DNA from 3 places in the Pseudomonas sp. ICMP 8385 genome. Region 1 is predicted to be linked to each of the others. Evidence: riboswitches for the same ligand, from Rfam matches in the RefSeq annotation. Region 1 holds a riboswitch; each other region holds the start of a gene.
What was found. Region 1 has a riboswitch for cobalamin ahead of AO268_RS27055 (TonB-dependent receptor plug domain-containing protein). Riboswitches for the same ligand answer to the same signal wherever they lie in the genome.

Region 1 (4,961 bases):
CTGCGAACCCAACGGCACAGTCACCCCGTATGGCTCCTACGCAGCCTTCAACGCAGCACGCGAGCAAGAGCTCAACGCGCAATTCCCCGGGCAACGGCGCCTCAACACCTTGCGCAAAGTGGACGGCCATGCCTTCGATAACCAGGCCCAACCCCTTATCGATCAACGCCTGGATCACAGCCTTGCCAGTGCTGCGGCTTATCTCAACCTCAACACACTGGATCAGCCCCAACGCAAAATGCCAGCCTGGGTCAGTCAAGCCAGCGAGGCCGAGCGCTTTGTCTTACGTGGACTCAGCCTGGAACTGGCGAGTTTCACCCAGCGCAATAAAGGGCGGACCTACAACAGCGATATCCCGGATATCCGCCCCTTTGCCGAAAAGGCCTTCGGTCAATTGATGGTGTCGGGGCACCCGGCGAAAAACCTGGAAGTCGTGTTCAGGGTTCCCGTGGGCGGCAACTCCCCGGGTGGTGTGGTCAGTGGCAGCCTCCATCGCGAACGCCTGAGCATGACCGATGTGCTCCTGAGAAACCTCTCGGGGCTGCCCAGCCGGGACGTGGAGGTCTATCTCAAACCGGGTAACACGCGGGTTCCCGAACTGGAAGTGGATGGCGAACTGCAGAAGCTGATCCAGAACATAGACGTGGGAAAAAATTACCCCGAGTTGCTCAAACGCGAACTGCTGGACGATCCCGCCAAAAAGGCCGAGCGCCAGTCTTTGTTTGCCCAGCAGATTCCGGTGGAACTGCAAATCAAGGCCCTGGAGTTGGCCGTTCAAAAACAATCGGGGTTCGACACCACAGGTTTGCGTTACGTCCAGGCAGCCATCAATCCAGAGCCCGGCACAAAGACCGTCGACGGCAAAGAAATCGCCGTGCGACCGCTGGCGTTCATCGCCGGGCCAGGCGCGACGCCCGACGTGGTCGACAACATGTACCTGATCGAGCCCGAAGACAGCGCCAGCGGCCCGCACATTCTCTATCGCCCATTGATCGCCGACGCGCCGCTGCTGCAATTCCCGACCCGCCAGGCCTTGCTGGAGGCCATCCAGCAGCCAGGGCGTTTGCAAAAAGACATCCTGGCCTGGTTTCCCGACAGCTCGACCCGGGAATACTACAAGGCCTGGAGTTTCAAGGAGCCCTCCGCCCAGACAACCAGCCTGTTTGGCGTGGGTGACGGAGAAACCATTCCCGCCGCACCCACGCTAGCCGTAGGAAGCTACGCCGCTGCCGATGCGCTGAAGGCCAAACTGCAAACCGGGAAACTGATAAACCACCTGTACGACGCCAACGCCCAGGGCCTGATCAGCATGGCCGAACAACAATCTGTCTCCGATGCCGAAAGCCGCTGGGCAACGCTCAAGGAAGGCGGCTATCTGTTGCTCAACGCCGTACTGCCCGCCCTGCGCGGCCCGGGTGCCGCCATCGGTACGATGTTGCAGTTCCAGGGCCTTCTCAGCGACCTGCAAACGCTGGCGGACGATGACACGTCGAACAAAGAACCGGCCATGGCGGATCTGTTGCTCAACCTTGCGATGCTGGTGACCCATCGTCGAGCACGCCCCCTGCCCAGGCAGACCGACATACACCCGACCTCAGGGTTGGCCGAGACACCTCTGCGTGGTGGCCGCTACAACAGTATCGTAGAGGCACCCAATGGCGAAAAGGTCCGACGCATGATCGTCATGAAAGGCAACATGAAAAAAATGCAACTGGTCAAAGGCAACCTTTTTACCTTTGAAGATGAATACAAAGGCAAACCCCGCCTCAACATCAACGCCCATGGCCGCGACCTCAGCTTCACGGAGCAACTGCTGGGCAAGAGTTCAACCATCCTTTATGACGGCGCCGAGCATACCGCCGAACAACTACATGCCCATCTGCTCGCCAAAGGCATCGACCCCAGCCAGTTCGACAACGTTCGCTTGCTTGTCTGTTACTCCGGCAATGGCTCCGAGAACTCCTTTGCCGCCGAGTTCCAGAGGTTGATCAAAAAGCCGGTGAAGGCCTTCGTGGGGACCGTGACAGTGACTCCCAGCCCCGAACTGGTCACCTCCGAATTTGAAACCGGCACCCAGATGCACGGACCGCAAAACGGGCCGAAGCTGGTGAGTGACACCTACGCAGAATACGACAGTGTCGACACCGTCAAGGACCGCACGGGTATTTCCCTGATCCGCAACCCTCTGGAATACATTCTCTTCTCCTACTACCCCGTGTATTACCCGCCCCGCACGAGCGCTACAACGGCAAATCGCTGAGCACCCTCCAGCACGCGGCACTGGCCAATCGGTTCGTCGCATTGACGAACGGTCCTACGAATGTTCAGATGCGGCCCTGTTTCAGGTGCCGCATGCCGCCGTGCATGAGGTGAAACGGGAAACCGGTACGCTCGTTCGAGCAAGTCCGGTGCTGCCCCCGCAACGGTATTCGCGTGACCCCTTCGTTACACCACTGTGGCCAGAACGCCATGGGAAGGTGAAGGGTTCGATACGCGAGAGCCCGGAGACCGGCCTGGAATTTCTGTTTGGCATAATCCTGCGGTGGGCGGGCATGGGCCGGTGTCGGTGTGTGCCCGGCGCCTTCTCCTGCGTGCTTCTGCGAAGATACTTTCGAGAAGACTATGATTTTCCAACGTTCCTCTACCTCTGGCCCAACCCTGCTCCTGGGTTGCCTGTTCAGCCCGCTGCTGCTCGCCGATGACGCGGCCCTGGTGCTCCATCCGCAGACCGTTTCGGCGCCGTCGGTGGAATCCACCACCGTGGCCGAGATGGCCCAATACGGCAGCAAAGTGGCGATTGTCACCCGCGAACAGATTGAACGCGCCGGCCCCAGCGCCGATATCACGCGGGCGATGCAGATGTTTATCCCCGGTTTCTATGTCGCGCCCAAAAACGGCCCGTTCGACTACGGCACCTATTCCCTGCTGGGCGGACGCAATGACGACACCCTGATCCTGCTCGACGGCGTACGCCTGAACAACCGCCTGTACGGTGGCCTGTACCTGGACACCCTGCCGGCCAACGCCGTGGAGCGCATCGAAGTGCTCAAGGGTGGCCAGAGCCTGTTGTTCGGGACCCAGGCGGTGGCGGGCGTGATCAATATCGTCACGCGCAGCCCGCAGACCCGCGAGGTGTCCGGCGAAACCAACCTGGGCGTCGATACCTTTGGCGGCACCACCGGCGATGCCCGGGCCGAGCGGGTTTTCACTAACGGCCTGGGCGACCTGGGCCTGCTGGCCTATGTCAGCCATAACGTGTCCGAGGGCTACCAGCCGTTTCGCAACCGCGACATGAGCCATGTCAGCGACAAGAAACGTTCCTACGAAGTCACCACCCTCGGCGCCAAGGCTATCCAGTCTTTTGCCGATGACTCGCGCCTGGAGCTGTTCTACCAGTACTCCGACGCCAACCTGGACTTCGCCGGCGCCACCAACAACCGCAAGACCACCAACGACCGTGTGCAACAGATCGCCACGGCGACCTTCGAGCAACGCCTCAACGAGCGGCTGAGTTACTTCGTCAAGGGCCATATCAACGACTGGGACACCCGTTACTCGCGGGTCAACAACACCGCCGACGGCGGCACCCTGGTACGCAACCACAATGACTACTGGGGTTTTACCGACTGGGGCGTGCAGGCCGAAGGCAAGGCTGAGCTTGAAGGCGGGCATGTGCTGGTGTTCGGCTCCGACAACCAGTGGTTCAAGGGCCAGGACGATGTGCTGGTCATCGACAACAACCAGGCCGAGGCCCACGCCCTGTACAGCCAACTGCGCCCGCAGATCGACGCCCTGCCCGACTGGCACCCGAGTATCGGCGTGCGCCACGAAACCATGAGCGGCGGCGACAGTGCCACGGTCGGCATGCTCACCTCGCTCTATGACCTCAACGCCAACTGGGCCCTGCGCGGCCAGTACGGCACCGCCTACAAGCTGCCGAATGCCGAGCAACTGTTTGTCAATGAGCCCGGCGACGAACTCGGCAACCGCAACCTCAAGCCGGAAAAAAGCCGCAACGCCGAGCTGGGCCTGGACTACAAGGGCCTGCTGGCCGACCGTGAGTTCAGTGCCAGCCTGACCCTGTTCAAGCGCACGATCACCGACCTGATCACCCTCGACGATATCCAGTGGGTCAACGGCCAGGGGCAGATCCAGATGCGCGGCTTCGAGGCCGACGCCAAGTGGGCGCTCAACGACCAGTGGAGCCTGCAGGCGGACATGACCCGCAACCTGACCGAGTCGCGCGCCGGCGTCACGATCAATGATGTGCCCAGTTTCTTCGCCCGTTCGCGGGTGGGTTTCGAGTCGCAGAACCGCCTGTGGGGCGCCGGCGCGGCCATCCGTTATATCCACGATGTGACCAGCTCGAAACGCATCGAGTACGGTCACTACTCGGTGGTGGACGCCGACGCCTACCGCTACCTCGACCACGCCCATCAACACCGCGTGAGCCTGCTGGTAGAGAACCTGTTCGACCGCGACTACGTCACCAGCCGCTCCAGCAATGTCGACAACCTGGGCCGCCCCTTCACCTCTGAGGTGCGTTACACGTATCGCTTCTGATGACTGAAATCACACACATCGACGGGGTGGACAGCCACCCCGACTGGTCCCGGATCCCCGAGCATGCCCGCCATGTGCTGCTGTGCACCGGCCCGCGCTGCACCCAGCGTGGCGCCTTGCAACTGTGGAAAACCCTGCGCCGACGCCTGCTGGAACACCAACACATCGAAGTACCCGGCGGTGTGCTGCTGACGCGCACCCATTGCCAGTTCCCCTGCAACCTGGGGCCGGTGCTCACGGTGTACCCGGAGCGCTGCTGGTATGGCGTGCGCAGCAAGGCCGATGCCGTGCGCCTGGTGGATGTGCACCTGGTGGGCGGCGACGTGGTCGAAGCACTGCTGATCCGGGAGCACCCGTGAAGCGCCTGGCAGGCTTGGCCATGGCCCTGCTGGGCAGTG
Region 2 (4,961 bases), on a different contig from region 1:
CTTTGTCCATGCCCCGCAAACCGGCGGTACGGTGAAGCTGGATACCTTGTCCAAGGCCTATTGGCAGAATGCCTACCTGAGTGCCAAGCGCGTGTTGCCGGCCGAGCACCTGGCGCGTAACCCCTAAGACCTGTACCGATCAAAAATGTGGGAGCGGGCTTGCTCGCGATAGCGGTGTATCAGGTATCAGATGTGCAAACTGACCCACCGCTATCGCGAGCAAGCCCGCTCCCACATTGGTTTTGTGGTGTTGTCGGGTCCGGTTATTGGGCCGAAGACACCCGCCACACCTTATTCCCCACATCATCGGCCACCAGCAACCCGCCTTGCTGGTCGATCACCACGCCCACCGGCCGGCCCATGGCTTTCTGGTCACTGTTGAGAAACCCGGTCAGCACATCCACCGGTTGCCCCTTCGGCTTGCCGCCCTCGAACGGCACAAAGATCACCTTGTAACCACTGTGTGGCTTGCGATTCCACGAGCCGTGCTGGCCAATAAACGCCCCCTGGGCAAATTGCGCCGGCAGCGTGTTGCCTTCAGCGAAGGTCAGGCCCAGCGATGCGGTGTGCGGCCCTACGGCATAGTCCGGCGCAATCGCCTTGGCCACCAGGTCCGGGTCCTGCGGTGTGACCCGCACATCCACATGCTGGCCGTAGTAGCTGAATGGCCAGCCATAAAAGCCACCGTCCCTGACCGAGGTGATGTAGTCCGGCACCAGGTCGCTGCCGATTTCATCGCGCTCGTTGACCGCCGTCCACAGCTTGCCGCTTTGTGGCTCCCAGGCCATGCCATTGGGGTTGCGCAGCCCGGAAGCAAAAATCCGCTGCTTGCCGCTGGCCCGGTCGACTTCCCAGATCGCCGCGCGGCCCTGTTCGGCTTCCAGGCCGTTTTCGCCGACGTTGCTGTTGGAACCCACGCTCACATACAACGTGCCGCCGTCCTTGCTGGCCACCACGTTTTTTGTCCAGTGGTGGTTCAGTGGGCCACTCGGCAGGTCGATGACCTTGGTGCCGGGCGCCTTGATCGCGGTTTCCCCCGGTTGATAGGGGAAACGCAGCAGCTTGTCCGAATCGGCCACATACAGGTCGTTGCCCACCAGGGTCATGCCAAACGGTGAGTTGAGGTTTTCCAGGAACACCGTGCGGGTTTCCGCCACGCCATCATGGTCGGCATCGCGCAGCAGGGTGATGCGGTTCGGGCTGGGGACACCGGCACCGGCACGGCCCATGACCTTTTCCATGACCCAGCCGCGAATGCCCTTGGAATCATCCGGCTTGGGCGGCGCGTTGGTCTCGGCCACCAGCACGTCGCCGTTGGGCAATACATACAGCCAGCGTGGGTGATCCAGGCCTTCGGCGAAGGCGCCGACCTGGGTGCCCGCAGCCGCGGTCGGCTTGGCGCCATCGGGCCAGCCAATCGCCGGGGCGATGTTGACGGTGGGGATCAGGGTTTTATTCGGTTCCGGCAGCTTGGGCGACGGCCCGGTGCCATCGGATACCTGCAAGGTTGAGCTTTCGCCACAGGCGGCGAGTGCGCCTGCGGCCATGATCAGTAGGGCGAGTCGGGTCTTGTGCATGTTTTTATCCTCAAAGCCTGTAGCCATAGAGGCCTGGCGCGCGGCGATGGTTCAAGTGTATGGCCGGCTTTAATTGACGCTGTACCCCCAACCCACTAACCTTCGCCGCTTGTTTCAGGTGCTCGGTGACGTACGCGTCGACCGAGTGAAACAGGGAAGCCGGTGAGTGCGCGCACTTTTCTACAGTGCGGCCACGATCCCGGCGCTGCCCCCGCAACGGTAAATGAGTCAAGACGCTGCTTTTGCCACTGTATCGCCCGCGATATGGGAAGGTGCATCGTCGGTTTGCCCTGGTCAACAGGGCACCCCTCATGAGCCCGGAGACCGGCCTGATCCATCCAACAGCATCACGGTGGGCGATGCTTGGCTTCATGTTGTTGTCTTTTCCTGCCCGCCGTTTTTGTCCAGCCCCAACGGAGAGCTGCCATGACTGATTCCCCTGATCGTGACGAACGCCACCTGGCGCGCATGCTGCGCAAAAAAGCGGTGATTGACGAGCGCATTGCCAATTCACCGAATGAGTGCGGTTTGCTGCTGGTATTGACCGGCAATGGCAAAGGCAAGAGCAGTTCGGCATTTGGCATGCTGGCCCGGGCCATGGGGCACGGTATGCAATGCGGCGTCGTGCAATTTATCAAGGGCCGTAACAGCACCGGTGAGGAGCTGTTCTTCCGGCGCTTCCCCGAGCAGGTACGCTTTCATGTGATGGGCGAGGGCTTCACCTGGGAAACCCAGGACCGCCAGCGCGATATCGCCGCCGCCGAAGCGGCCTGGCAAGTCTCCCGGGAAATGTTGCAGGACCCGTCCATCGGCCTGGTGGTGCTCGATGAGTTGAACATCGCGCTCAAGCACGGCTATCTTGACCTGGACCAGGTGCTTGGCGACCTGCAAGCCCGCCCACCGATGCAGCACGTGCTGGTCACCGGGCGTGGCGCCAAGCCGGAGCTGATGGAAATGGCCGATACCGTCACCGAAATGGGCATGCTCAAGCACGCGTTCCAGGCCGGTATCAAGGCACAGAAAGGCATCGAGCTTTGAACCCGCCGCGCCATTGCCCTGCCGTGCTGATCGCCGCACCGGCGTCAGGCCAGGGCAAGACCACCGTCACCGCCGCCCTGGCCCGCTTGCACCGCAACCTGGGGCGCAAGGTCCGGGTGTTCAAGTGCGGCCCGGACTTTCTCGACCCGATGATCCATGAGCGCGCCAGCGGTGCGCCGGTCTATCAATTGGACATGTGGATGGTCGGCGAGCAGGAAAGTCGCCGCCTGCTGTGGGAAGCTGCGGGGGAGGCGGACCTGATCCTGATCGAGGGCGTGATGGGCCTGTTCGACGGCACCCCCTCCAGCGCCGACCTGGCCCGCCATTTTGGCGTGCCCGTGCTGGCAGTGATCGACGGCACCGCCATGGCCCAGACCTTCGGCGCCCTGGCGCTGGGGCTGGCGCGTTACCAGGCGGACCTGCCGTTCGCCGGGGTCCTGGCCAACCGCGTCGGCACCGTGCGCCATGCGCAGTTGCTCGAAGGCAGCCTGACCGAAGGCCTGCGCTGGTACGGCGCGCTGTCCCGGGAAACCGGCATTGAGTTACCCAGCCGCCACTTGGGCCTGGTGCAGGCCAGCGAGTTGAATGACCTGGACCTGCGCCTGGATGCGGCGGCCGCCGCCCTGGCCAGCAGTTGCGAGGTAGCGCTGCCACCGTCGGTGGCATTCGCCGCGCCCGAGGTGATCGAGGCCCAGCCCTTACTGGCCGGGGTGCGGATTGCCGTAGCCCGTGACGAAGCCTTTGCCTTCACCTACGGCGCCAGCCTCGACTTGCTGCGGGCGATGGGCGCGCAGTTGCACTTCTTCTCGCCGATCCATGACCGCGTGTTGCCCGATGCCCACAGCCTTTATCTGCCCGGGGGTTACCCGGAGCTGCATCACCAGGCGCTGTCGCAAAACACCGCGATGCTGCAGGCGATCCGCGCCCATCACGCCGCTGGCAAACCGTTGCTGGCCGAATGCGGTGGCATGCTCTACCTGCTCGACTCCTTGACCGATGTCGAGGGCTCCCGCGCCGAACTGCTGGGCCTGCTGCAAGGCGATGCGGTCATGCAGAAACGCCTGGCGGCCCTGGCCCTGCAAACGGTCGAGCTGCCAGAAGGCGTGCTGCGCGGCCATACCTATCATCATTCCCTGACCAGCACGCAGTGGCAGCCGATTGCCCGTGGCCTGAGCCCCAATGGCGGGCGCGGCGCCGAGGCGGTGTATCGCCAGGGGCGGATGACGGCCTCCTATGTGCACTTTTATTTCCCGTCGAACCCGGCTGCGGTGGCCGCGTTGTTTGCGCCAGACCGGCAAGCCGTTATCGCAGACCACCACGCTGCAAATGTGGGAGCGGGCTTGCCCGCGATAGGGCCATGACCGACCACGCCTACCCCCAGGCCGAGCGCGACGCGATCTACCGCGCCATCGCCGAACGCCGCGACATGCGCCACTTCAGCGGCGGTAGCGTCGCCCCCGAACTGTTGCATCGCCTGCTGCACGCCGCGCACCAGGCCCCCAGCGTCGGCCTGATGCAGCCCTGGCGCTTTATCCGCATCAGCGACCGCAACCTGCGCGGGCAGATCCAGCAGTTGGTGGAAGCCGAACGCATCCGCACCGCGCAAGCCCTGGGCGAGCGCTCGGACGATTTCATGAGGCTCAAGGTCGAAGGCATCCACGACTGCGCCGAGGTGCTGGTGGCGGCGTTGATGGATGACCGCGAGCGGCATATTTTCGGGCGCCGGACCTTGCCGGAAATGGACCTGGCCTCGCTGTCCTGCGCGATCCAGAATCTATGGCTGGCGTCCCGCGCCGAAGGCCTGGGCCTGGGCTGGGTGTCGTTGTTCGAGCCCCGGGACCTGGCCGACCTGCTGGGCCTGCCGCCCGGCGCCAAGCCCCTGGCCGTGCTGTGCCTGGGCCCGGTGACCGAGTTCTACCCGGCACCGATGTTGCAACTCGAAGGCTGGACCGAACCGCGTCCGCTGAGTGACATGCTGTATGAAAATTATTGGGGAGTGAGTCAATGAGTGTGGCCTTGCTGAGTGTCGCTGCAGTGGCGCTGGATGCGCTGCTGGGCGAGCCCAGGCGCTGGCATCCGCTGGTGGCGTTCGGCAATTTTGCCGGGCGCATCGAGCAACGTTTCAACTCCGCAGGGCGCGGCTGGCGCAGCCATGGCGTGACCGCGTGGTTTATCTGCGTGATACCCCTGACCTTGCTGGCCACGGCCTTGTCCTGGGCGCCTTATTTCGGCTGGGTGATCGAGATCCTCGCGTTGTACCTGGCCCTGGGTATGCGCAGCCTGGGTGAGCATGTGTTGCCGGTGGCCCAGGCCCTGCGCAGTGGTGACCTGGACGAGGCGCGCACG
Region 3 (4,961 bases), on a different contig from region 1:
GCAGGTCCTCGACCACCGTCAGGCAGCCGGGCTCTTTCAAACTGGCCAGCGCTATCGGCAGCGGGTTAAGGCCCGCCGCCTGCAAGCGCTGGCAGAACACATCGATAAAACCGGTATTGGCCGCCTGCAAGTGCGAGCGATAGAACAGCACCGCCGCCACCGGCCACCCGGCGTTCCAGTCTGCCTGCCAGTCATTGAGGCGCGCATTGGCCTTGTGCGGGTGATAGATCGCCGTGCGCGGCAGGGTTTGCGGCTCGGCCCACGGGTAATCGCGGCCCAGGTAGCTACTGGCCAGGCAGCGATAGAAATCCAGCGCATTCCCCAGCCCGCCCTGGCGCAGAAAGTGCCACAGGCGGTCGCGCTCTTCGGCGCTGACGCTGCTCAAGCTGCTGAGTTCGGGATCGGGGCGATCGTCCCCCGGCACCAGGATCAACTGCACGCCCTGCCCGGCCAGCTCCACCAGGCGCTGGATACCATAACGCCAATAAGCGATGCCGCCGTGCAGGGAAATCAGGATGACCTTGGCGTGGCGCAGCACCTCGTCCACATACAGGTCCACCGAGGCATGGTTCTGCACCTGCATCGGGTTGGCCAGGCGCAGGCTCGGGTAGTCGTCGGGCAGTTGCTGCGCCGCTTCGGCCAGCAACGCCAGGCTCGAATCGCCGCTGCACAGGATCACCAGCTCGGCGGGGGTTTGCCCAAGGTCGGCGATATTGTCATCGGAGACGAAACCTCCGGGCTGGGTCCTGAGCAGGTGCACGGGTTAAACGCTGAGCGCAGCGCGCAATTGCGCTTCGAGGCCTGCTGCGTCCAGGTCCTGGCCGATCAGCACCAGGCGCGTGATGCGTGCTTCGTCAGCGCTCCAGGCACGGTCGAAGTGTTTGTCAAAACGCGTGCCCACGCCCTGGATCAGCAGGCGCATCGGCTTGTTGGGGATCGCCGCGAAGCCTTTGACCCGCAGGATGCCGTGCTGCACCACCAACTGGGTCAAGGCGTCGAGCAGCAGCGCTTCGTCAGCCTGTGGCAGGTCGATGGAGATGGAATCAAACGCATCGTGATCGTGATCGTCCTCACCTTTGTGGTGGTGATCGTGATGGCTGTGGCGCCCGTCGATATGCTCCTCGGAACCGGCGCCCAGGCCAATCAACACATCCAGGGGCAGGCGGCCGCTGCTGGCTTCGACGATTTTCACCGCGGGCGGCAGTTCTTCGGCGACTTCCAGGCGTACACGGGCCAGGTCTTCGGCGCTGATCAGGTCGGTTTTATTGAGGATCACCAGGTCGGCGCTGGCCAGTTGATCGGCAAACAGCTCGTGCAGCGGCGATTCGTGGTCCAGGTTCGGGTCCAGCTTGCGCTGGGCGTCGACCTGGTCCGGGAACGCGGCGAAGGTGCCAGCGGCCACGGCCGGGCTGTCGACCACGGTGATCACCGCGTCAACCGTGCAGGCGCTACGGATTTCCGGCCACTGGAAGGCCTGGACCAGCGGCTTGGGCAGGGCCAGGCCAGAGGTTTCAATGAGGATATGGTCAAGGTCGCCACGGCGCGCCACCAGTTCACGCATCACCGGGAAGAACTCTTCCTGCACGGTGCAGCACAGGCAGCCGTTGGCCAGTTCATACACGCGGCCGCTGGCTTCTTCTTCGGTGCAACCGATGGAGCACTGCTTGAGGATCTCGCCGTCGATACCCAGCTCACCGAACTCGTTGACGATCACCGCAATGCGGCGGCCCTGGGCGTTGTCCAGCATATGGCGCAGCAAGGTGGTTTTGCCCGAGCCGAGGAAGCCGGTGACGATAGTGACGGGGAGTTTGGCCAGTGTTTTCATCGGATGCCCTGTGGGGCGGGCATACGGGACGACTGGCCCTGCGGCGGCGCGCAGGTGCAGGATTCGTCACCGGATCACCCCGCCCGGTTGAAATGGAAAATCGGTGACGAGGCAGGTCTCCTGGCTTGGGGCTTGCCGGCCTTGCGGCTGGCGCTGGCTGCGCCTTCCCACCGTATTGGCAGTGGCGTGGCAGTCAGATAAACCCTTTACAGTTGCGGGGGCAGCCGCGGCTTGGACCGCGTTCCCTTCTTAGCTTCGACCGGGGTCGAAGAACCTCGAAGGTGCAAGGCTACGCAGTGCATGAGGACGGGTCAATTGAAAAGCGGTCGCGGCTTGGATTGACGGCCATCCCGCGCCCATGCTCTCCTACACATCTTGTTTCGGGTGCCCTTTACAGGGTGAAACGGGAAACCGGTGACTCATGCCTGCATGACAGTCCGGTGCTGCCCCCGCAACGGTAAGCGAGCGAAGCGTCACAGCCACTGTGCTTTTGGCATGGGAAGGCGATGCTTTCCAGGTCTCGAAAGAGCCCCCTCGCAAGCCCGGAGACCGGCCCGAACCATCAGATAACAAACCCGCGGTGGGCGGGCGCTGTTCAGAACCCTGCGGGCCCGGCTCGCGGGGTTTTCATGCGCTCGTGTCACCCTGCCACTCGAAAGGGACGTGCCATGTCGATCATCAGCAGCACCTCACACACCGCCAGCACCAACGCCACCTTGAGCCAACGCCTGACCGCCGCCATCGGCGCGTCGATCCTCGGTGCGTGCCTGGTGTATTTCGCCGGGTTCTCCCATATCGAGGCGGTGCACAACGCCGCCCACGATACGCGCCACAGCGCCGCCTTCCCGTGCCATTGAGGCCTGCTGCCATGATCAAGCGTATTGCGCAAACCGCAGGGTTCACCGGCCTGCTGGCCGCCCTGTTGCTGACCCTGCTGCAAAGTTTCTGGGTGGCCCCGTTGATTCTGCAGGCGGAAACCTTTGAAAACGCCCCGGTAGTGACCGAGGTGCATGAGCATGCTCCAGGCACTGCGGCCCACAGCCACGACGCCGAAGCCTGGGCGCCGGAAGACGGCTGGCAGCGCCTGCTGTCCACCACCGGCGCTAACCTGGTGGTCGCCGTAGGTTTTGCCCTGATGCTCGCCGGCCTCTACACCCTGCGCGCGCCGACCCGTACTGCCCAGGGCCTGCTCTGGGGCCTGGCCGGCTACGCCACGTTTGTGCTGGCGCCGACCCTGGGGTTGCCGCCTGAGCTGCCCGGCACGGCGGCGGCGGACCTGGCGCAACGGCAGGTCTGGTGGATCGGCACGGCAGCCTCCACTGCTGCCGGCATTGCGCTGATTGTGTTTGGCCGCAACTGGTTGCTGAAGATCCTTGGCGTCGCGATCCTGGCCGTACCCCATGTGATTGGCGCGCCACAGCCCGAAGTGCACTCGATGCTCGCCCCGCAAGCTCTGGAAGCGCAGTTCAAGATCGCTTCGCAACTGACCAACGTTGCGTTCTGGCTGGCGTTGGGCCTGATCAGCGCTTGGTTGTTTCGCCGCAATCGCGACGTTCAATACGCAGCATGATCCTGACGGTCGGCCTGGGTTGTCAGCGTGGCTGTCAGGTTGAGGCTCTGCTGGAACTGTTCGGCAGCGCCCTGGCCGAGGCCGGTATCGACCCCGGCCAGGTAAGCGCCTTGGCCAGTATTGCCCACAAGCGCGATGAACCGGGCATGATCGCCCTGGCCAAGGCCCTGAATCTGCCATTGCAGTGCTTTGATGCACAACAACTGCTCGATTACGAAGGGCGCTTGAGCCACAGGTCGAATGTGGCCTTCGCCCATACAGGGTGCTACGGCATTGCCGAAAGTGCCGCTTTGGCCTTGGCAGAACAGCTAGCCAATGCCCCTGCCCGACTGCTGATCCCCCGCAAAAAAGCCGCCAGGGCCACGTTTGCGTTGGCCTGCGCTGGCTAAAGTCCGATAATTGCCCTTCTCGATCATGAGCCGTGCTCATGCTCGTCCGCTTTTGCACAGGATTTTTCCATGACCGTCTTCTTCATCGGCGCCGGCCCCGGCGACCCGGAACTGATCACCGTCAAGGGCCAGCGGCTGATCCGCCATTGCCCGGTGATCCTCTACGCGGGCTCCCTGGTGCCGGCTGCCGTACTCGAAGGACATCGGGCCGAACAGGTGGTCAACAGCGCCGAACTGAACCTGGAGCAAATCATTGGCTTGATCAAGGTCGCCCATGCAAAAGGCCAGGACGTGGCGCGGGTACATTCCGGCGATCCGAGCCTGTATGGGGCGATTGGCGAGCAAATCCGCCATTTGCGCGCGCTGGGGATCCCCTTCCAGATCATTCCCGGGGTCACGGCGGTGGCCGCTTGTGCCGCGTTGCTGGAAACTGAATTGACCCTGCCGGATATCGCCCAAAGCGTGATCCTGACCCGTTATGCGGACAAAACCACGATGCCCGCCGGTGAGGCATTCGCCAGCCTGGCCAGCCATGGCACCACCATGGCCGTGCACCTGGGGGTCAATCACCTGGAGAAAATCGTCGCCGAACTGCTGCCGCATTATGGTGCCGATTGCCCGATTGCCGTGGTGCACCGGGCGACGTGGCCGGATCAGGATTGGGCCCTGGGGACTTTGGCGGATATTGCCGGGAAAGTGGCAGCCAAGGGGTTCAGGCGCACGGCGTTGATTCTGGTGGGCCGGGTGCTGGCCAGTGACAGCTTCAGCGAGTCTTCGCTGTATCGGGCGGGGCATGCCCACCTCTACCGCCCCTGACCCTACGCAGGACAACCTGTGGGAGCTGGCTTGCCTGCGATAGCGGTGAAACAGTCGATAGCTAAGTCGCCTGGCACACCGCTATCGCAGGCAAGCCAGCTCCCACAGTTAATTTTTTTTGTTAGATAGTTCGTGTAACTCATTAATTTAAATCAATAAAAAACGGCGCTCACGGGGCGCCGTTTTTTGTTTGCAGCGAACACCTTAGTAGTAGGCGTTTTCTTTCTGCGTATGGTCAGTCACGTCACGTACGCCCTTGAGCTCGGGAATCCGCTCCAGCAACGTGCGCTCGATCCCTTCGCGCAGGGTCACGTCAGCCTGGCCGCAGCCCTGGCAGCCGCCACCGAACTTGAGCACGGCG

Region 2: another riboswitch for cobalamin. It lies ahead of cobO (cob(I)yrinic acid a,c-diamide adenosyltransferase); the one in region 1 lies ahead of AO268_RS27055 (TonB-dependent receptor plug domain-containing protein).
Region 3: another riboswitch for cobalamin. It lies ahead of cobW (cobalamin biosynthesis protein CobW); the one in region 1 lies ahead of AO268_RS27055 (TonB-dependent receptor plug domain-containing protein).

The regions. Positions count from the first base shown of each region.
Region 1 is NZ_LKBY01000135.1:29,304-34,264, forward strand. Features, by position in the region: gene AO268_RS27050 (DUF6543 domain-containing protein) at 1-2,260, shown strand, start outside; cobalamin riboswitch at 2,327-2,531, shown strand; gene AO268_RS27055 (TonB-dependent receptor plug domain-containing protein) at 2,623-4,563, shown strand; gene AO268_RS27060 ((2Fe-2S) ferredoxin domain-containing protein) at 4,563-4,922, shown strand; gene AO268_RS27065 (ABC transporter substrate-binding protein) at 4,943-4,961, shown strand, end outside.
Region 2 is NZ_LKBY01000024.1:115,799-120,759, forward strand. Features, by position in the region: gene AO268_RS05235 (C40 family peptidase) at 1-127, shown strand, start outside; gene AO268_RS05240 (PQQ-dependent sugar dehydrogenase) at 264-1,577, opposite strand; cobalamin riboswitch at 1,677-1,924, shown strand; gene cobO (cob(I)yrinic acid a,c-diamide adenosyltransferase) at 2,004-2,615, shown strand; gene AO268_RS05250 (cobyrinate a,c-diamide synthase) at 2,612-3,976, shown strand; gene bluB (5,6-dimethylbenzimidazole synthase) at 3,973-4,623, shown strand; gene cbiB (adenosylcobinamide-phosphate synthase CbiB) at 4,620-4,961, shown strand, end outside.
Region 3 is NZ_LKBY01000113.1:201,022-205,982, reverse strand. Features, by position in the region: gene cobN (cobaltochelatase subunit CobN) at 1-760, opposite strand, end outside; gene cobW (cobalamin biosynthesis protein CobW) at 764-1,825, opposite strand; cobalamin riboswitch at 1,919-2,118, opposite strand; cobalamin riboswitch at 2,191-2,397, shown strand; gene AO268_RS21360 (CbtB domain-containing protein) at 2,494-2,682, shown strand; gene AO268_RS21355 (CbtA family protein) at 2,694-3,395, shown strand; gene AO268_RS21350 (cobalamin biosynthesis protein) at 3,392-3,784, shown strand; gene cobM (precorrin-4 C(11)-methyltransferase) at 3,854-4,600, shown strand; gene nfuA (Fe-S biogenesis protein NfuA) at 4,805-4,961, opposite strand, start outside.